DNA from 3 places in the Pseudoalteromonas sp. CNAT2-18.1 genome. Region 3 is predicted to be linked to each of the others. Evidence: predicted binding sites of a transcription regulator. Region 3 holds the regulator's gene; each other region holds the start of a gene.
The links. Region 3 encodes LexA, which represses DNA repair genes until DNA is damaged. Its sites were predicted from a motif close to TACTGTATNNNNATACAGTA; they were not measured.
Positions count from the first base shown of each region.

Region 1: MHM94_RS10635 (YebG family protein) is a predicted target of LexA. The motif match lies at 3,805-3,824, and genes of this name have one in related genera.
Region 2: dinG (ATP-dependent DNA helicase DinG) is a predicted target of LexA. The motif match lies at 2,280-2,299, and genes of this name have one in related genera.

Region 1 is NZ_JAKRFR010000004.1:291,736-298,661, reverse strand. Features, by position in the region: gene MHM94_RS10660 (serine hydrolase domain-containing protein) at 4-1,110, opposite strand; gene MHM94_RS10655 (GNAT family N-acetyltransferase) at 1,212-1,706, opposite strand; gene dsbB (disulfide bond formation protein DsbB) at 2,472-2,993, shown strand; gene MHM94_RS10645 (DUF6170 family protein) at 2,990-3,292, shown strand; gene MHM94_RS10640 (ComEA family DNA-binding protein) at 3,328-3,624, opposite strand; gene MHM94_RS10635 (YebG family protein) at 3,841-4,152, shown strand; gene MHM94_RS10630 (amino acid aminotransferase) at 4,209-5,402, opposite strand; gene MHM94_RS10625 (GAF domain-containing protein) at 5,431-6,096, opposite strand; gene MHM94_RS10620 (fused response regulator/phosphatase) at 6,232-6,926, opposite strand, start outside.
Region 2 is NZ_JAKRFR010000002.1:701,896-708,821, forward strand. Features, by position in the region: gene MHM94_RS06615 (DNA polymerase II) at 1-2,163, opposite strand, end outside; gene dinG (ATP-dependent DNA helicase DinG) at 2,311-4,383, shown strand; gene MHM94_RS06625 (TSUP family transporter) at 4,384-5,160, shown strand; gene MHM94_RS06630 (primosomal replication protein) at 5,160-5,768, shown strand; gene MHM94_RS06635 (histone deacetylase) at 5,765-6,679, shown strand; gene MHM94_RS06640 (late competence development ComFB family protein) at 6,733-6,926, shown strand, end outside.
Region 3 is NZ_JAKRFR010000005.1:433,059-439,984, forward strand. Features, by position in the region: gene MHM94_RS13620 (DUF2909 domain-containing protein) at 14-316, shown strand; gene MHM94_RS13625 (cytochrome c oxidase subunit 3) at 216-1,091, opposite strand; gene MHM94_RS13630 (cytochrome c oxidase assembly protein) at 1,111-1,653, opposite strand; gene ctaD (cytochrome c oxidase subunit I) at 1,653-3,227, opposite strand; gene coxB (cytochrome c oxidase subunit II) at 3,224-4,357, opposite strand; gene lexA (transcriptional repressor LexA) at 4,676-5,293, opposite strand; gene MHM94_RS13650 (HNH endonuclease family protein) at 5,513-6,262, shown strand; gene MHM94_RS13655 (STAS/SEC14 domain-containing protein) at 6,328-6,693, shown strand; gene MHM94_RS13660 (DUF924 family protein) at 6,694-6,926, opposite strand, start outside.

The DNA of each region.
Region 1 (6,926 bases), on a different contig from region 3:
AATTTAATTGCGCTCTTGTTTAACGGTAGAAAGTATGAGGCTATCAATTTCATTGTTCACAGCACCGATACTACTATTATTTAATATCACGTAACCAAAATTTAGGTCTGTGACAGAACGTGATAGAGAGACCCAGCCTCGATTAAATCCAGCAAATCCGAGACTGTTGTTTTCTGTGTCCACAACATAGCTCATGCTCCAGCGCCCGTTAGTATTTGGAGCTGGCTTAATCATTAGATCTATGAGCTTTTCTGGCAACAAAATTGAACCGTTGTAATGTCCATCACTATTACGCAAAACTGCCATATTGAAGCGAGCTAAATCTACAGCCGTTGTTTGTAAGCCCGCCGCTGCTTGTTCATTGAAGTACACCATCCCCGTGACTTTACCGGTATCATCATAAGGTGTTGCCGACTTACTCATTACTATCTCAGTAATATTGAACGTTGAATCCTTCATATTCAGAGGTTCGAATACATTTTTCTGCATATAAGCTTCAAATGTCATGCCGGATACATCTTCAATTAACAGTTGTACCACTGAATATCCACCACCGGAATAAGACCACTTTGTATTTGGCGCATGGATAAGTTCAACGGGTCCAGCGCCGTTGTTATTACCATTTAGTGAGTCGACAATAGAGGATAACTTGTCGCGAGACTCCCACCCGGTATAAGGCCCCAAAGACAGGCCGGAAGTGTGGGACAGAATATTTCTTAGTGTGACTTTTTTTACATCAAAATCAGATTGGGGAATTTGCCAGCGTTTAAGATATTGATTAATTGGTGTATCGAGATCTACTTTGCCTTGAGCGACTAATTGCATTGCTCCCCAAGCAGTAACCAGCTTAGAAATAGAGCCTACATTGAACAAAGTCCTTTGAGTAATTTCAGTTTTAGCCGCAACGTCAGCAAAACCATAGGAACGAAAGCCCACAACTCTACTTCCACTAACGAATGCCAGAGCAACGCCGGGAGCTTTGTGCTTTTCTAAAATTTGCGGTACACCATCGTCCAAACGCTTTGTGAGCTCAGATATATCTTTAATTTCTTTGCCAATAGAAACGTTGGCAAAAAAAGCCCCCGATATTATCAAGATAGTTCTAATCATAACTTTCCTTGTGTGTTCTGCTCCATGATACGAGCTGTTTTAAGCTTGAGCGGGAAGCAAGTGTCAGCCAAGCTTACAACGTCGTTCACGTATTTATTCTGTTAGGCATTGGTAATGACAAACTCGTGAAAGCCTTCTGTTTCAGCAGGCTCCACTTTCTCAACAAGAGCCACATTTAATTGAGTAAACAAGTTACTCCAAAACTTCAACGCCAAGCTGTCGTTTATATAAACTGCTACATGCCATTGTTCGCTCACAGCTTGCATCAAGTGTTGAACGACAAATTTCCCGACACCTTGCTTTCGATATTTAGGGAGGATAAATATATCAGCCAATTCCGGCATTTCTTTACCCCGAATCTCGGTCGTCTCAACAGTGGCAAAGCCTGCAACCTGGTCAGAAACAAAAATTAGATAAGCGGCACACTCTTGTTCACCGCAAACAATGGAATTGAGGTATTGTTCATCAATATCAAAGCGCCCGTCAGTACCTACATCCTCTTGATCAAATGAACTTTGGTGATATTGGTAAAACTGCCACAGCATACACAATGTGCCACTGTCGGTTGTTTTAGTTTTCCTTACTTTGATTTCCATTTGGTGCTCGTTCTTATTAAGGCTCAAATCCATAGCTTCCAACGGTGAAGGCTACCTTGGGTTTCTGATGCCAAATCTACATAACAGCCCGTTAAGTGTTTAATATAGTTGGCATTTAATTCTATTTCAGTCTTAAAGCCCGAGAAACATTCACCGTTAAGTTGATATTTAATCATCCCATCATGATGTTCCCAGTGATAGGTTTTTCTGAAGTACTCTTTGGCCGCTTCTTCAGTAGGGAAAGAAAAAATTAGTTCGAATTTACAAGATTCTATTTCCGGATAAGCTTTTCAAAGTGACCCAACTAACGTTGCGACTCTATTCATGCTCACCTAGATATAATTCCCCGCATACAACCTCCTTATTACATTCACCTGCAAATCGAATATAACACTAATTGATGCTGAGAATACTATGCTCCCCTATAAGTACTTTCCAGAGATTAAGGACTTATTTAGTCGAAAGCCGAGACTTTGATTCGTTCAATATCGGCATTAGCTCCGCACTGTGTATAGCTCTTCGATCAATTCAATAAATAATTTTTTTGTTCATTTTCACTGATTCATAAGCAAAAACGGAAGCCAGCCTACCGCTTTAAATGATTCATTAGCTTTTTTGTTCACTTAACAACGCTAGCTTGTACACAAATGGCGCTAAATTAAGTGCTTAGGCACGCCAATGAGCTTACCTTTACGCCCGCAAAGACGCTTGCATAGCGCCGAAGGCGTGGCATAATCAGCCCATCAACAACGACGTGAGTTAACTATGAGCTGGTTAGGTAAGCTATCGCACCAACGTGCGCCTTGGGTACTGTTAGCGGTGATTGCCACCGTATTCGAAGCAACGGCTTTGTATTTCCAATATGCCATGGACTTAGCGCCATGCATTATGTGCATTTATCAGCGTACAGCAGTCTTGGGTGTACTATTTGCGGCCTTACTAGGCTGTATTAATCCACAAAATATGTATTTACGCCTAGTGGCGCTGGCGAGTTGGCTGGTTGCCAGTATATGGGGGTTCTTGCTCGCCAAAGAACATATCATGATGCAAACCACCACAGATCCGTTTGCCTTCGTATGCGAATTTGAACCTAACTTCCCAAGCTTTATGCCTTTACACGAGTGGCTGCCGAGCTTTTTTGCTGCTACCGGTGATTGTGGCAACATTGATTGGCAATTTATGGGGTTATCAATGCCTGGGTGGATGCAAGTGATCTTTGCGGTGATGGCAGTCGTTGCAATTATCATTACCTTAAGCAGCTTTTTTTATAAACCTAAGGCTTCATGATTTACTTTCTTCCCAGTCAAATTCCGAAACTCAAGTCGCTCAGTCACAATGAGCGACTCGCTATAGTGGCGGATTCATTAAACAGGCTATCAGCGCAGCGCCGAGTCATGCTCAATATTATTAAACTGCTGCTGATCACCCCACTATTTCTGCTGCTGGTGCGCTTTGAAGGCTGGCACATGTTGCCATGGCTGCTCTTAGCCGGCATCGCCTATCCTATTATTGTGCTCCCAGTGCGCCATGCATTCGCGCTGTTTCACCTTGATGAAGCCATCGCCGCACATAAAAAGGGCAACTAAACGTTGCCCTTTGGTTTATCAGCAATACTTTGCCACTATCTTACCTTCACCAATTCCCGAATTTGCGCCAACGTACTTGCACCAATACCTGGCACAGCATCTAGCTCATCAACACTACGGAAATTGCCTTGCACCTGACGATATTCGATGATGGCGGCTGCTTTAGTGGGGCCAATGCCCGGCAGCGATTGTAGCTGTTCTTCGGATGCTTGGTTAATATCAAGTTTGGCTGGGGTTACCTGCTCACTCGCTTGTTGAGGTGCCTCAGCAGCGACCACCGCTGGGGTAAGTACAAGCGCACAGGTGGTGTAGAGTGCGGTTAGTAGCTTCATGCTTCTCTCCTTAGAAGTTAAAGTAAAAGTCCTTGTTACTTCAACAGTAAATAAAGAATAATTACTGAGATGTGTCAAATAAAACTAACGATAAAATCGTGCTTTTTTGTGGTAAAAATGCTTAACCCTTTAAAAGGAATAATTAAAACCCTTGACGGGCGAATCGCCAACCACTACCCTTACTGTATAAAAAAACAGTACCCTTGAGGAGAAGCCATGGCTGTTGTAACTAAATACGTTGTAGAACGAGACGGAGTCGAGCGCATGACCTTTACTAGCAAAAAAGAAGCCGATGCCTATGATAAGATGCTCGATATTGCCGAAAGCTTAGAAGAGTTATTAGGCGGCGTTGATGTTCCCTTAAGTGAGCAACAAGTAGAAAGCCTGTCGTTGGAAATAGCAAAACAAAAAGACGACTTTATGCACGTACTTAAAGGTACCAAGCCTGCAGCAAAGGCCACAAAAAAAGCCAGCAAAGAGCCAAGTGATAAGGAAAATGTTACTGAGCTCAAAGCCAAAGAGGCGTAAAGCTATTTCTTAGACATAAAAAAAGCCAGCATTGCTGGCTTTTTTTATCATTCGCGTTACTTAGTAACCGCTGCAACGGCATCGGCAAAGTAATCGATATTATCTTTGCTTACCCCTGCCACATTTACACGGCTAGAACCGACAATGTAGATTGAGTACTCTTTTTGTAGGCGTTCGATCTGTTCTTTGTTAATCCCTAGGAAAGAGAACATACCGTGCTGGCGTTCAATAAATGAGAAGTCCATGCCTTCGCATTTGTCGTTTAACTTATCTTTAAGCAATGAACGCAAACCATTGATACGAGAGCGCATATCATCAAGCTCTTGGTGCCACATCGCAGTTAGCTCATCGCTACTAAGAATAGTATTAACAATATCCGCACCGTGTGCCGGCGGCATCGAGTAAATACTGCGTACCACACTGAGCATCACTGAATTAGCAATATCAGCGGTGGCTTGATCTTTTGAGATCACCGAACAGGCACCAATACGCTCACGGTATAAGCCGAAATTTTTCGAACATGACGAACAAATGATTAGCTCATCTACCTGCGAGGCCAAATGGCGCAAACCCGCAGCATCCTCATCCAAACTCGTACCAAAACCTTGATAGGCGATATCAACCAGTACTGTAAAGCCTTGAACTTTAGCGATTTCAGCTACTTTTTGCCACTGCGCAAAATTCAAGTCCATGCCGCTTGGGTTGTGACAACATGCATGTAACAGCACCACATCACCCGCAGGCACTTGGCTGAGCGTATTCACCATGTCATCAAATAACAAACCTTTGTTATCATAGTCATAGTAAGGGTACTCTTTCACATTCAGGCCAGCCGCTTCAAATAGGCTAATGTGGTTAGCCCATGTTGGCGTAGTCACCCACACCGTGGCTTGCTCATTACAACGCTTAATGAACTCTGCCGCCACCCGTAACGAACCCGTGCCACCTGGGGCCTGAGCTGTACGCACACGGTCCGCTAGCAAAGCCGGGTGAGCATCGCCAAGTAGCAGTTGCTCCATTTTCTGACAATATTCCAAATTACCGGCCAGCCCAATGTATGACTTAGTGGTTTCATTGGCGAGACGAAACTCTTCAGCCTTTTTAACGGCCTTCAATACAGGGGTTTGCCCTTGCTCGTCTTTGTATACGCCAACACCTAGGTCAATTTTTTTGTCATTGGTGTCGGCTTTAAACGCAGCCATAAGCCCAAGAATTGGATCTGTCGGTAAAGGTTTTAATTGTGAGAACATGGAACTCTCTTTATTATCTCAGGTTAGGTTAGTCCTGACGGCTGGTTGGTAAGTGCTTGCTAATCTCTAAACACGCAGCTATTAGCAACGCAACCTGATCAGGGGTAAAAAACTTGTCGGTAAATGCTTCAGCATCAATAATGCCCACTACTTTACCTGTCTCGTCATAAAGCGGCAAGCAGCTTTCTGCTTTCACTTTGGGGTCACATGTATAGTATTCGCCACCGTTGGCAACATAGTCTTCCACATCATTTATCACCCGAGCAACCCCGCTGAGTGCAACCTGCACATTATTGCTGGTTGTTGCAAAGTCAGGGTTAATAGGAAAAAGAGGACGACTAGGTGCGCCGTAATAAGCGAGCTTAAGTAGCTGTGGCTGACCTTCAATATGTTGACTTTGATAAATACCAAACCAGTCTACGCCACTTTCTTGAACAACAAAATCGACAATCGCTTGAAGCTTTCTCAACTTTGCTTCACTGCTTGAGGGCAAATGTTCGCGTAAATTGAAGGGCTGCTCTTGCAGATGACCAAATAAACTACACGCCCCACCCTCGCCCAACTCGGGAATTTGATATTGCCAACGAACATCGGCACTCGCATTGTTAAGGTATTGCTGTAGCGCCTGTTGTTTATTCGCCACTAACTTGGGCTCAGCGCTAAGTTGTGCATTTTCTAAGTAGCTTAAAAGCATTTAGCCATCCAAACATCTAAACATTTAGCCGGATGCTAGCACACCTTTTTATTACCGTGCAATACAAAACCGTCACTTCGACACTAAGCCAGTCATTTAAGGGCAAAAATAGGGTTCGGAGGCAATATGAGAGGGTTAGTCGATATGGTAGCGAATGCGTATTTCATTTCCCGCTTGGTTGTATTCCACATCTTCCGCCAGCTCTTTAAGTAGCTCAATACCACGACCATAGCTGTGTTGGAGTTGGCTACCTGCTGCTGGCTCGAGGGAAAAACCAGCTCCCGAGTCTTTAACGCTTAAAAGCAATGTTCGTTGCTGTGGCTGATAACAAACACGCAGGCATATCTCACCTTCGGTGAGTTCGCTTAGGCGTTGCTCACGCTCACTGTAGTATTGTAAGAAGCCGTCGTCATCGGCCTTTAAAGCAGAGTCTAACCCCAAAATACCGTGCTCTAGAGCGTTGTTATAAGCCTCTGATAACAATATAAACAGTGTCGATTTGTGGGTGTTCAGCCCTGGCAAGTGACCAACTAGGTCCATCAATTGCGCCACTGGGTCCACCGTTTTTAACTCCTCGGCACTTAACACCACCTCAAGCTCAATAGGGAGCGGACTTATGGTGTGATTAATGGGTTGTAATGGCGCTTGAGGTTGTGGGTCGATAATCACCACGCTGTAATCGTCTTGTTGATCTTCATTACCGGTAAAATAATGCACAGCGGCAATGATGTTGTCAGTACGGATCATCGCTTGCGACGCCAAGGTGCGTAGCAAACCGCTGTAGCCAAATTGGTGCTGTTGTGCATTTTCGGCCTCAATGATGCCATCGG
Region 2 (6,926 bases), on a different contig from region 3:
AGGACCATCAACTGTTATAACGTACTCAACCCAATCACCTTTAGCGTAACTTTGAGTACTATTTCGTGCAGCTTTCACATGAGGGGGAGTTGCTTTGGTGTATTCATCAGGGTTTTTGCCTAAGCGTTTGGCATAAGTTAAGAGCTGAGCGTTATCCCCTTTTTGTAAAATGTTAACATAATTATCAATGATATGTTGCAGATTTGCACCAGTGAATAATCCTTGAAACAGTTCACCTTGAAACTTTCTCGCCAGTGGCGTCCAATCGCTACGCACCGACTCCATACCTTTAAAAACGAGTTCTCGGTGCTTCTGGACCAATAAACCAGTGTAACGTTTCTTCGTTCCCACGTCTTTATGCCTTGCCTTGGGCATAAAAAAAGGTCGATATAGGCTTTCGTATTCAAGCTCCAAATAGCTAGGTATTCCATAGCTTTGTTCAAGTATTTGTCGCCAACGGTCGTTAATTTTTGTCACTAACTCTTTAGCTAACGCATGACTTTGTTCGTCACTAAGCTCTTCGGGTAGTGCGATAAAGGTGGAGTCGGTATCGCCGTAAATCACATCAACGCCATATTCAATGAGCCACTGTCGCGTTGTTTGCATAATATCGTGCCCGCGCAGGGTAATCGAACTGGCTAGTCTAGGGTCGTAAAAGCGACAGCCTTTTGAGCCAAGCACGCCGTATAGGCTGTTCATGATAATCTTGATGGCCTGCTGAAGATGAGGGTCGCGGTGCTTTTTGGCCTCTTGACGGGCCTGTGCGAGGCTGGCAACCAAATCAGGAAGATGATGCTTGCTGCGAGAAAAAAATGCCTCATGATACCCAACAATTGCGTCATCAGGGGCATTGAGTCCCTCTATTAAGCCCATGGGATCGATACAAAAGGTACGAATAATACTCGGATAAAGGCTTTTAAAGTCAAGGACTGCAACATTTTGATAAAGACCGGGCACCGAGTCCATCACATAACCGCCTGGGCTGTCGAAGGTCAATCCATGATCGCCTAAATTAGGAGCCACATAGCCACTGCGATGTAACAATGGCAAATAAAGGTTGGTGAACGCCGCCACCGACCCTCCTAGCCGTTCTAATGGCAGCCCTGTAAGCTGGGTCCGCACAATAGCAAAGTCGACCAATTCAAGACGAGCAAAGATGGCTAATACAAGCTCACAGTCTTTTAAGTTATATTCAGCAAGTTGCAGTTTATCTTCGTTGAAAAGCCGGGAAATCTCGGAAACTTTGTCTTTGTTTTCGATAAGCTTTCGCTCGCCAAGGATTTCGTGGGCAACATTATCAAGGGCAAAGCTGGGGTAATAATATGTGGCGTTTTTAAGCATATCAATGCCATCAAGTACAGCGCGCCCGGGAACTATAAGCTTAGCGACTTTTCCTCCGCGCCACACAACCGCCTCATTATTGCGTCCTAAATTAAGACGAATACCCAATTGTTGAGCGCGATAGCACAGCAGCTGAAAGTCAAAGTCGATCACATTCCAACCAACGATCACATCAGGGTCTATATGGTGTATGTGCTCTTGTAACCGCACGAGCAAAGCGGCCTCATCCTCAACATACTCAAGCCACGAGCGCTCTTCGGTGCTACGCCCAACCATCAGCACCTTTTTAAACCGTTCACTCACCAAGCCAACACTGTAAAGCACCCCATCGCCACTGCATTCAATATCCAGCGATAAAACCCGCAAAGTGGGCCGGTAGTGGGGATGGCTTTTAAACCGCGCTTGGACTAAGGAGCCATTAGCACTGGAGGTGCCGTCTACCCATACGCCGCCGCGAATAAATCGCTCCATTAAGAAGCGCTCGTGCGCGCGGATATCATCCTCGTATAACGTAATTCCTTGCTCTTTAAGCTGTTCTCGCGCCGCATAAAACTGATTCAAGTGCGTGAAATAACACCCTGCCATGGGTTTACCGGCAAAAGAGTGCAGCGTTACTGTGCGTATATCACAAGGTAAGTTAGCGGCTTGAAGTAATTTTATCACTCGCTGCTGCTGCGATTGGGCAACGAAAAATACCGCAGACTCAGCGACAGATTGTGCTTTAACTGGGCCGCTGTCTGTGGCCAGCCAAAAGACATGACTGATACCATCGCTCAGTTGCCGTGTTTGCGCGGAAAGGATAAACCCTGCTATTGGAGCCAACCGAATACCTATAGAAGTGAGTAAATACAGCGCGTTGTTTTCTATGTCTTGCCCAAGCATCACAACATAAGTGAATTGTCACTTGAGTCATATGCAGCCACACTCTAAAATGGTCGCACTGTAAATATATACATAAGTTGATACACCATGCTATCCGATCCGCTGAAAAAAACAATCCGAAACGCTCATCAGCGGATAGCTTCAAGCATGGACGATTATCGCCCTCGTGCTAGCCAAAACTACTTGGTCGCAGAAATAGCAAAAACACTCGCTGGTGAATATGATAAAAAGCAGCGCATTTGCGTGGTCGAAGCCGGAACCGGAACCGGCAAATCTTTGGCATATTGCTTAGGTGCCTTACCACTGGCACTCAAACGTAATAAAAAGCTGGTGATTGCAACCGCTACAGTGGCCTTGCAAGAGCAGTTGCTCTATAAAGAGTTACCCTTTTTTGCCCAGCACAGCGGTCTTACTTTTAGTTATGATTTGGTCAAAGGCCGGGGGCGCTATATCTGCGCCCATAAGCTCCATAACGCCGTCAATGGCGAACAAGAGCAACTCGCGTTGATGCCCACTTTGAGCTCCCCTTTGAGTGACATGGAGCAAAAATGCCTGCATCAGCTGCATGATGCTTACCAAAACAAACAGTGGCAAGGTGACCGAGACTCATGGGCCGACGTGATCCCAGATCGCGTATGGCACCTTATTGCCTGTGATAAGCATGCCTGCCAACGGCAGATGAAAGCGCACCAAACTTGTCCTTTCCATCTTGCGCGGCAAAAAATAGCGCAAATGGATGTGTTAGTGGCCAATCACAGTCTATTATTGGCCGATTTGGAGCTCGGCGGTGGCGTGATTTTGCCGGAGCCAGAAAACTGTATTTATGTGATTGATGAAGCACACCACTTACCGCATATCACTCGCGACTTTTCATCTGCCGCAGCCACCTTAAAAGGGACTCAGGATTGGCTCGAGAAACTACTCAAATTTAGCGGCAAATTGGCGCAAACCATTTTTAGTGCCAGCGCATCAGGTAGCCAGTTTAAACTCAATGATGCCCTTGATGATGTGGCCAGAGGCATGAAAGCCGTGCTGAGTATGCTTGATAGTGCAGACTTTCAATACACCGAAGACGACACCTATCGTTTCTCACACGGAGTGCTGCCGCAACAGCTCACAGTGCAAGCCAAAGATATCAGTGAAGCCAGTAAAACGGCGCTACGCACCCTCAACAAGATGCACGAAGCGCTCAGTAGTGACGTAAATGATGGCGATGTGAAGCCGTTTATTGCTGACCCTATTTTAGCTGAGAGTGGGCAATATATAGCCCGTTTAGAAACGCTACAAAAGCTGTGGCAAAGTTATGCTAAAGAAAGCGAAAGCGTTCCTCATGCCAGGTGGATAAAGCGCATGGAGTATAAAAACCACCATGACTACCTCCTGAGTGACTGCCCTATTGAAGTGGGGTTTTACCTCAAAGATAAATTATGGCGCGAGTGTGCAGGAGCGGTATTGTGCTCGGCCACGCTCAGCGCCTTGGGCTCCTTTGAACATTTTGCCCATGAAAGCGGGCTACGCTCAGAGCAAGGAGTTAAGTTTATCAAGGTGCCCTCACCGTTTGATTACCCCAATCAAGCGCAACTGCATATTCCCAAAACCGAGTGTGAGCCAACCGACAAAGCGTTTAGCGATTACCTTGCCAAAGCACTGCCCAATACCCTAGATAAATCCAAAGCTAATCTGGTGTTGTTTGCTTCCTATTGGCAAATGCACCATGTCGCCGAACGTTTGCGTAAACAAGGGTGGGACATTTTAATGCAAGGCGAGCTATCTCGGGATACACTGATCCGACGCCATAAGCGCCGTATTGATGATGCCCAAGGCAGTGTGCTGTTTGGCACCCAAAGTTTGTCTGAAGGCCTCGATTTGCCAGGCGATTACCTGACTAATCTAGTGATCACAAAAATCCCGTTTGCGGTGCCCACCTCACCGATTGAAGAAGCGCAAGCAGAGTTTGTAGAGCAAAAAGGAGGCAACCCATTTTTATCCATTACCGTACCGGACGCCGCCAAGAAATTAGTACAAAGCTGTGGTAGACTGCTGCGCAAAGAAAGAGACAGTGGTGTGATTACCATTTTCGACCGTCGCTTAATCACCAAGCGTTATGGTAAAGCCATGCTCGATACCTTGCCGCCCTTTAAACGAAAAATAGATTATTAGATGTTTGAACTAGCTCTCGACCCATCGACTTGGGCCATTTTATGCGCCGTAGCCCTTGCTGCAGGCTTTATAGATGCTATCGCCGGCGGCGGCGGTATGTTAACCGTACCGGCCCTACTTACTGCCGGATTACCCCCGCATTTAACTCTAGGGACGAACAAGTTAGCGGCCAGTTTTGGCTCACTGACAGCCAGTGTCACCTATTACCGTAAACGTTTGTTCGACCCTAAGTTCTGGGCTGCGTCAATTCTCGCCACCGCTATCGGCGCTACCCTAGGCACCTTATTGGTCGATAGTATGAGCACCGAGTTTCTCAACAAACTCATTCCTGTGGTGATCATCGCCGTCGCTATCTACTCCTTATTTGGCAAGCTCAGTCCACAGCAGAGTAACGATTTACCGCTGCTCTCCGGCGCTATGCGCATAAAACAGTGGCTCCAAGGCTTGGCCTTAGGCTTTTTCGATGGCATGGCAGGCCCAGGCACGGGCACATTCTGGACCGCGTCAAATAGCCTCCTTTATAAAATGAGCCTGTTGATCAATTGCGGTTTAGCCCGCTCGATGAATTTTGTCAGTAACTTTATTTCGCTGATCACCTTTGTAGCACTCGGTCATGTTAACTTCTTACTCGGCGCCACCATGGGGTTATTCTTGATGTTAGGGGCCTGGCTGGGGGCTCATTCAGCTATTCGCTTCGGCTCAAAAATGATCCGCCCGGTATTTAACACCGTTGTTATTGTGTTAGCACTGAAACTCGTCTATGAGGCTTATTTGTAATGAGCTCTGGCCATGCATTAGCGCGATTACAGCAACAACTGGAGCGTCTGCGCAGCGATGCTGAACAGTTTGATAAAGCCAATTGGTTTGCTAAAAATCGTTTTATGCAATCCAAACATGCATTGTTCGATCGCAGTGTGTTTAATAGCAAAAGTATGCTGCTCGTTGATTACGTTGATGAAGTGCAAACGCAACTTGAAAGACTAACGAGAAGCCTTGAGCATCAAGGTCGTCATCAATATGGTTTCGCTCTCACGCATATTACCGAGCAAATAGAAGCCATCGTCAAAGTGCTTAAAGCAACCTCTGTGTGGGCGAAAGAAAATACACCTACGGCGAGGGCAAAAAAGTACCAAAAAGCGGTGAAAAAAATTATTCAGCCAACCAATGAGCTTTATCAAGAGCTGGCTAAAAATCACGAATTTGAACGTCGCTTGGGGCAAATGATTGACGACCGCAAACAACAGATGCATGGCGCTGATGCCACCACCGTTGCTAAGTTAAATCAGGAAGTCTTAGCGCTGCATGCACGCTTAGGACGCTGTCGTAAGGCCATTAGCGCCTGTGAAGAAAAAATACAATTAGCAGAGAAACAAGCGATACGATGAAATTATTTTATCACCCTATCTACTCTCAGCTCGACCTACCTGCTCACCATCGTTTTCCAATCAGTAAATATCAACAACTCTTCGACATGCTGTGCGCACACCCAGAACTCAAATCAGGTTTTACTATTAGTTGCGCCGAACCTATCTCGGTGAGCACGTTAGAGCTTGCTCATGATGCTGACTATGTTCATCAGTTCATCACTGGCACGTTGGCGGATAAAGCGCAAAAACGCATCGGCTTTAGCCACAGCGACGCATTGGTAGAGCGCACCCTACAATCAGTTGGCAACACTTTGGGCGCAGCCCAAGCCGCACTTAAAGACGGGGCCGCGATGAATTTAGCGGGCGGTTACCACCATGCCTTTGGTAACTATGGCAGTGGCTTTTGTATTTTTAATGATGCTATCACCGCAGCCCGATATTTGTATCAAGCGGGGCTCATTGATAACGCCCTTATTATTGATTTAGATGTTCACCAAGGTGATGGCAGCGCCGCTATCGCTGAAAGGGACGACGCCATTACAACCTTGTCATTGCATGGTGAGCGCAACTTTCCACGCATCAAGCAAAGCTCAGACTACGACTTTGCTCTGCCCTTGCATTGCGACGACCGTGTTTACTTGGAGACACTCGCACAAGCGCTAAAGTTAACGCAGCGTCTGCATCGCCCGGATATTATTTTCTATAATGCCGGGGCCGATGTACACAGCGATGACGAGTTAGGAACCCTGAGCCTAAGCTTGGACGGTGTCGGCGCTCGTGATGCTCAGGTGCTTACTCATGCAAAACACCATGAAATCCCAATTTGCACTATGCTTGGCGGCGGATATCAACGCAATGTAGAGCAGCTTGTCAAAGTGCATTGGCAACTTTTAAAGCAATTTCATCAGTGCTTTATATTGGACAGTTAGGTAACCTGAGCTATGCTAATTAAGATGGTATAGTTACGGGAAAACAGTGAGTTATGAAACTACATGACGACGTCCACAATTATTACGAAAAGTTGGTATTAGAGGAAATCGATCGCCAACAATTGCAGCATATGTATGACAGCGATACACTAGCGGACCTATGTTGTACGGTGCTCAATCAACTTCCACCCCGCTATATTCGCTTTGATGTTGATATGGCATTTTACCTATCCACAGCTGAAGCTGA
Region 3 (6,926 bases):
GGAAAACTGCACTGTGCTTATAAAAATTATTATTGTTGCGCTGCTACTTTTTGTCATATACACCTTATTCCGTGCCATGTTGGCTATGCTGAAGTCTGACTCCAAGGTGCCGATGTCGCACTACTTAGGCAAACGTGTTGCCTTGTGCGCCATCGTCCTGATTATTATTCTGCTCGCACAGCAAGCTGGCTTGCTGCGCTTTAACCCTTCTCCGATCACAACACATACACAAATACGAATAGACACAACCACACCACATCAACAAAGTGCCAATACCAAGCCGCAGCCTGAAATGCGAAGTGCTTTTCACTGCTAAAGTGCCCTTTGATTACGCGAATGAGTACCACGGTAAGCATGATCGCCCCTAAGGTGACATGCATACCGTGGAAGCCTGTGAGCAAGAAGAAGGTATTGCCATAAATACCCGAGTCTAACTTAAGGCCTAGATCCTGATATGCGTGAATGTATTCTTCACCTTGAAGAAACAGAAATACCGCGCCGAGTATCACCGTCAGGGCAAGAAACACCGTAAGCTGTTTACGGTTGTCTTTCTCAATTGCAGTATGCGCAAACTGTAAAGTCACCGAAGAAACTAGCAAAATAATGGTATTAATTAGCGGCAAACCTTGCCATCCCATCGCCTGAGTTGTATCACCGCCTGGTGTTAACTCTAGCGGCCATGAGGCGCTAAATTCAGGCCATAACACTTCGTTGGTCATCAAGTTATTACCCTCACCACCAAGCCAAGGTACAGCCAACATACGGGCATAAAATAGTGCCCCAAAAAAAGCGCCAAAGAACATGACTTCTGAGAAAATGAACCAGCTCATTCCTTGTTTAAAAGAACGATCCATTTGCGCCGAATACAAGCCACTTTGTGATTCATTAATCACATTGCGAAACCATCCCACCAGCATGTACACCAGCACTGCAATACCAGCAATAAGCCAATAGGTACCAGAGCCACCGCCTTGCTCTAACTGCATAACGCTAAGACCCGCGCCCACAGCGATAAAAAACAACGCAACAGCCCCCACTATCGGCCAGGGGCTTTGCTCCGGAACATAATATTTTTCGTATTGATTACTCATTTCGTTAACCTCGCTCGGTTTATCGCGCTTGCGCTGCGAGTAAGTCTTGTCGCTTAGCGCTGATATCAAAGAGGGTGTAAGACAGCGTTAATTCCTCATACTCCTGCGGCAACGCAGGGTCGACATAAAAGCGCAATTGGTATTCAAGCCGTTCATTGGCTTGTAGCGGCTGCTGGTCAAAGCAAAAACACGCCAATTTGTGTAAATACTTGGCTGCGAGCCCTGGAGAAACAGATGGAATAGCCTGCATGACTCGCGGCTCACCACTGGTATTCGCTGCGGCGAATGTCACCACTGTCATCGCCCCGGGTTTCACCACCACTTCTTGCTTTTGCGCTAACACTTCAAAGGGGGCACCACTTTGCGCATGGGTTGTAAAGCTCACCGTCACTTCGCGAGAGTCATCCACATGCTCGCTTTGCTGCGCCTGTTCGAGTGAGGGCTTACCATTAAGCCCTGTTACTTCGCAGAACACGTCGTAAAGCGGCACCAAGGCAAAGGCGAACGCAAACATGCCGATGACGCTGATGACTAGTTTCTTTAATAACGGTGCGTGGTTCATTACTGCACCTTAGGTGGCGTTTCAAAGGTGTGGTAGGGTGCCGGAGATGCTACCTCCCACTCCAAGCCTTCTGCGCTATCCCACACTTTCGCTGGTGCTTGCTCTCCAGCCTTGATGCACTTGAACACCACGGCAACGAACAGCAGTTGAGAGAGTCCAAAGGCGAAACCACCAATACTGATAATGGCGTTAAAATCAGCAAACTGCAGCGCATAGTCTGGAATACGTCGTGGCATACCCGCCAAACCTACAAAATGCATGGGGAAGAACAGCACATTAACGCTGACTAACGACAGCCAGAAATGCCATTTCGCTAACGTGGTGCTATACATGTGCCCAGTCCATTTTGGCAGCCAGTAATAAGCAGCGGCCATAATCGAGAACACCGCCCCGGTCACTAAAACATAATGGAAGTGCGCCACCACGAAGTAGGTGTCATGGTACTGGAAATCCACTGGGGTAATTGCCAACATCAATCCTGAGAAGCCCCCGAGGGTAAACAACACAATAAAGGCTATAGCAAACATCATTGGTATTTCAAAGCTGATGGCACCGCGCCACATAGTGGCTACCCAGTTAAATACTTTTACTCCCGTTGGCACCGATATCAACATGGTCGAGTACATAAAGAACAATTCCCCGGCCAATGGCATACCAGTGGTAAACATATGGTGGGCCCACACCACAAAAGACAGCAAGGCGATGGAGGCCGTGGCATATACCATGGACGAATAGCCGAACAGTTTTTTGCGTGAAAAGGTAGGAACTATGGTGGAGATAATGCCAAACGCTGGCAAAATCATAATGTACACTTCCGGGTGACCAAAGAACCAAAAGATATGCTGGAACATCACAGGGTCGCCACCACCGGCGGCATTGAAGAAATCAGTGCCAAAATACTTATCAGTGAGCACCATGGTCACCGCACCCGCCAACACCGGCATCACTGCAATTAATAAAAACGCAGTGATCAACCAGGTCCACACAAATAGCGGTAATTTCATCCACTTCATCCCTGGAGCACGCATATTAACGATGGTGACAATGACATTAATGGCCCCCATGATGGAGCTTATCCCCATAATGTGAATGGCAAATACAAACAGGGCAGTATTGTCGTTGCTGTAGGTGGTCGATAAGGGCGCATAGAAGGTCCACCCAAAGGCCGGACCGCCGCCTTCCATAAACAGCGACAGCAATAGGATGGCAAAAGCGAATGGCAGAATCCAAAAGCTCCAGTTATTCATTCGCGGCAAAGCCATATCTGGCGCGCCAATCATCATGGGGATCATCCAGTTAGCTAAGCCCGTAAAGGCAGGCATCACGGCGCCGAAGACCATAATCAAACCATGTACTGTGGTCATTTGGTTGAAAAAATGAGGGTCAACCAGCTGAAGTCCTGGTTGGAATAGCTCGGCTCGGATCACCATTGCCATGGCGCCACCGGTTAAAAACATCAACAACGAAAATAATAAGTACAAGGTGCCGATGTCTTTGTGGTTAGTAGTAAAAAGCCAGCGTTTTATTCCGGTTGCAGGCCCGTGATGTTCATGTGTTGCAGCTGCTGTACTCATTGTTCCTCCCCATCAATATAGGCCTGAATCACGCTTGGTTGAACGATGTCACCGGTTTCATTACCAAAGGCATTGCGTTGGTAAGTAACCACCGCAGCCAACTCTTTAAGCGTAAGTTGACCGACAAATGCCTGCATCGCAGTCCCTGGCTTACCGTGCACCACAATATCGATATGGTCGTTAATATCGCCGGTGGCTATTGGACTGCCTTTAATGGCGGGGAAGACTCCAGGTAAACCGAGCCCCGTAGGCTGATGACAAGCTGCACAGCGCGTGATGTACACTTGCTCGCCCGATGCCATTAGCTCATCTTCAGAGAGGATTTGTTCTAGCAGCTCAGCATCGGCCTGCGCCTGAGCTTGCTTCGCTTGTTTCTGCTCTGCCAGCCAAGCGTCAAACTCTTCAGGGGGTTTTGCTTCTACGACCACCGGCATAAAGCCGTGGTCTTTACCGCATAACTCGGCGCACTGGCCGCGATACGTACCCGGTTCGTTTACGCGTGTCCAAGCTTCGTTGATAAACCCAGGGTTAGCGTCTTTCTTTACTGCAAAATCGGGCACCCACCAAGAGTGAATGACGTCATCTGAGGTCATTAAAAAACGTACTTTTTGATTAGTGGGAATAACCAAGGGTTTATCTACTTCGAGGAGGTAATTGTCGCCCTTATTTTGCGCATTTTTGATTTGCTCTTGAGGCGTTGACAGCAGTGAGTAGAAGCCCACATCGTGACCCATATACTCGTAGTGCCATTTCCATTGTGAACCAGTCACCTTAATGGTGATATCGGCCTTTGTTGTATCCTCCATAGCAATCAGGGTTTTGGTGGCCGGAACAGCCATAGCTATAAGAATAACAAATGGAATCGCTGTCCAAAGTATTTCTACTTTGGTGCTTTCATGAAAGGTAGCGGGGGTGACCCCTTTTGACTTGCGGTGTTTGAGCAGCGCCCAAAACATCACCGCGAAAACAACCACACCAATCACACAGCATATAATAAATATGGTCATGTGTAGTTGGTAAACATTTTCGCTAATGTCAGTTACCCCTTGGCGCAAGTTGTACTTGCTATTCGCGGACACCAATTGAGGGAATAACAGACATAGCAACATGAGGGAGCTCAGCTTCTTCATGTGTACCATCTCCTTATTGTTGCGCAATGCAAGGAAGAGGCGGTTACAGCTTAATACCCAATCTTCGTTATTATTATGCTTTTACCAGTCGACAACTTTGACCCTAAATAAACTGTTGAAAAACCGACCAGCAAAGCCTGTAATATAACCAATTAGTCAAAGATTGAGCTAATAGCAAGTTAATACACTATTTTTGTTTACGTTTTATTAATAAATTAACAGGTAGATTCAAGCTGTTAGAAAGCACTGTGGCTAAGGAGGGAACATGGGGAAAGCCCCTAATAACAGACCTATTAGAGGCAAAATAAGTAAATTTAATTACATCCAGTCGGCGTTTCGGATCACACCTACAGCTAAGCCTTCAATATTAAAGGATTCGTTCTCTAAATCGACTTCAATAGGTGTGAATTCTTCATTCTCTGCATGCAGCAGAACCTTACGCCCAGCTTTTTCTAAGCGCTTCACGGTGACATCTTCATCAACCCGCGCGACCACCACTTGGCCGTTTTCAGCCACTTGAGTGCGATGTACCGCTAATAAGTCACCATCCATAATGCCGATATCTTTCATACTCATGCCATTTACGCGCAGCAAATAATCTGCAGCAGGCTTGAACAACAGTGGGTCTATCTGGCAGTGACTCTCTATATGCTGTTGGGCAAGAATGGGCTCGCCCGCAGCAACGCGGCCAATTAAAGGCAGGCCCAATTGTTCGGGTTCTTCTTCCTCGACCAATTGAATACCTCGACTCGCGCCAGGCTTCATTTTGATTACGCCTTTCTTAGCCAACGCCTTAAGATGTTCTTCTGCGGCGTTAGCACTGCGAAACCCCAGTGTTTGTGCAATTTCTGCACGCGTCGGCGGCATGCCGGTATCTTTAATAAAGACTTTAATCAGCTCAAGAATTTGCGATTGGCGTTTAGTTAATGGGCGCATACAACTGGGTTTCCATACAGTACATTTAACTGTGAGTATATACAGTTAAATGAAAATCGCAAATAAAATCAGGGAATTTGCTGACCGTTGCAACCTTAATTAATGCAACTTCGCTTTTGTTCATATGCAACCTCACCTCATACTCATAAAGTGATAGGTGACGAATGCGCGACAATGCTTTAAAGTAGCGCTGTTTTAGTCATGTTATTAAGCAGTTAGATGACTCGCCAAGGTGTATTTTCAGCGTTCCTTTTACTTATTTCGGCACTGACGATAGGTGCGTGCAAAGCCGATACGGTCAAGATGTCGCGCAGCGGCCTTTGTCACCCTGAAGATTCGGCTCATTATCAACGCACTCAATCTTTTACCCCCTATGCGAACTTAGAAAGCTGTCTAGCAGACGGTGGACGTTTACCAAAGAACTACACTAAACAAACATCAGAAAATAGTTATCATCGGGATAACTGGCCACATTGGTTAGACACCGATCACGACTGCCAAGACGCCCGTGCTGAAGTGCTGATTGCCCAATCACACAGTGATGTAAGCTACACCACTCAAGCGCGCTGCACCGTCACCAGCGGCCAGTGGCATGACCCTTATTCGGGGCAGATACTACGCAATGACGATGACTTAGATATAGACCATATTGTGCCGCTTAAATTTGCCTATGAACACGGTGCTGCCACTTGGAGTCGTTCGCAAAAGGCACAATTTGCCAACGATATGGAGAATTTGCTTGCTGTTGATGATGGCCTAAATCGTAGCAAAGGCGCAAAAGGCCCTTGGCAATGGTTGCCGCCGCATCAAGATTACCGCTGTCAGTACATTCAGCGCTTTAATTACATCATGAGCAAATATGACCTTCGCTACTCGCAAAACGAAAAAGACCAAGTTCAGAGTTTGCTGCAAAGCTGCGTAGGTGAAACTTTAAACCTCAGCGCACTACCTACAACCTTGCACCAATAACCAACCGCTTGTAAGTAAATATTCTATATTGATAGAGCATCCAATGAACTCGTTGGCGAGGATATATGCTCAATATCACTATAAACGAAACACACAATACCGCCCTACTCGAACCACAAGGCCAGCTGACAGCAGAAGACTTTGCAGCAGCCGTGCGTATTATCGACCCTTATATTGAACAGCATGCAAAGCTACATGCTCTCATTATTGCTACTGAACACTTTCCGGGGTGGGACTCATTTGCCGCGTTACTCTCTCATCTGCAATTTGTGCGCGACCATCATCAAAAGGTGAATAAAGTAGCCATTGCCACCAATTCGTTGCTTGGTGACTTTGCCAAGCACCTTGGCGCACACTTTATTCATGCAGAGGTTAAATCCTTTCGTTATGAACAACGTGAACAAGCGAAGCGCTGGGCACAAAGCCCTTAACTAAAAGCGGCTACCAGGCTGATTCAAAAACGCCTGCTCAGCGTCGCTCGATTGCCGACCGAGAATATCATTACGATGTGGATAACGCCCAAAACGGTCAATGATTTCTTTGTGAGCCAGTTCATATTTATAGTTACTTAAGGGCCGAAAAAGCTGCTCTGCCACCACATGAATCGCCTGGCTCTCACTGTGCATATAGGGCATGTATAAGAAACTACGCTCGGTATCATCAA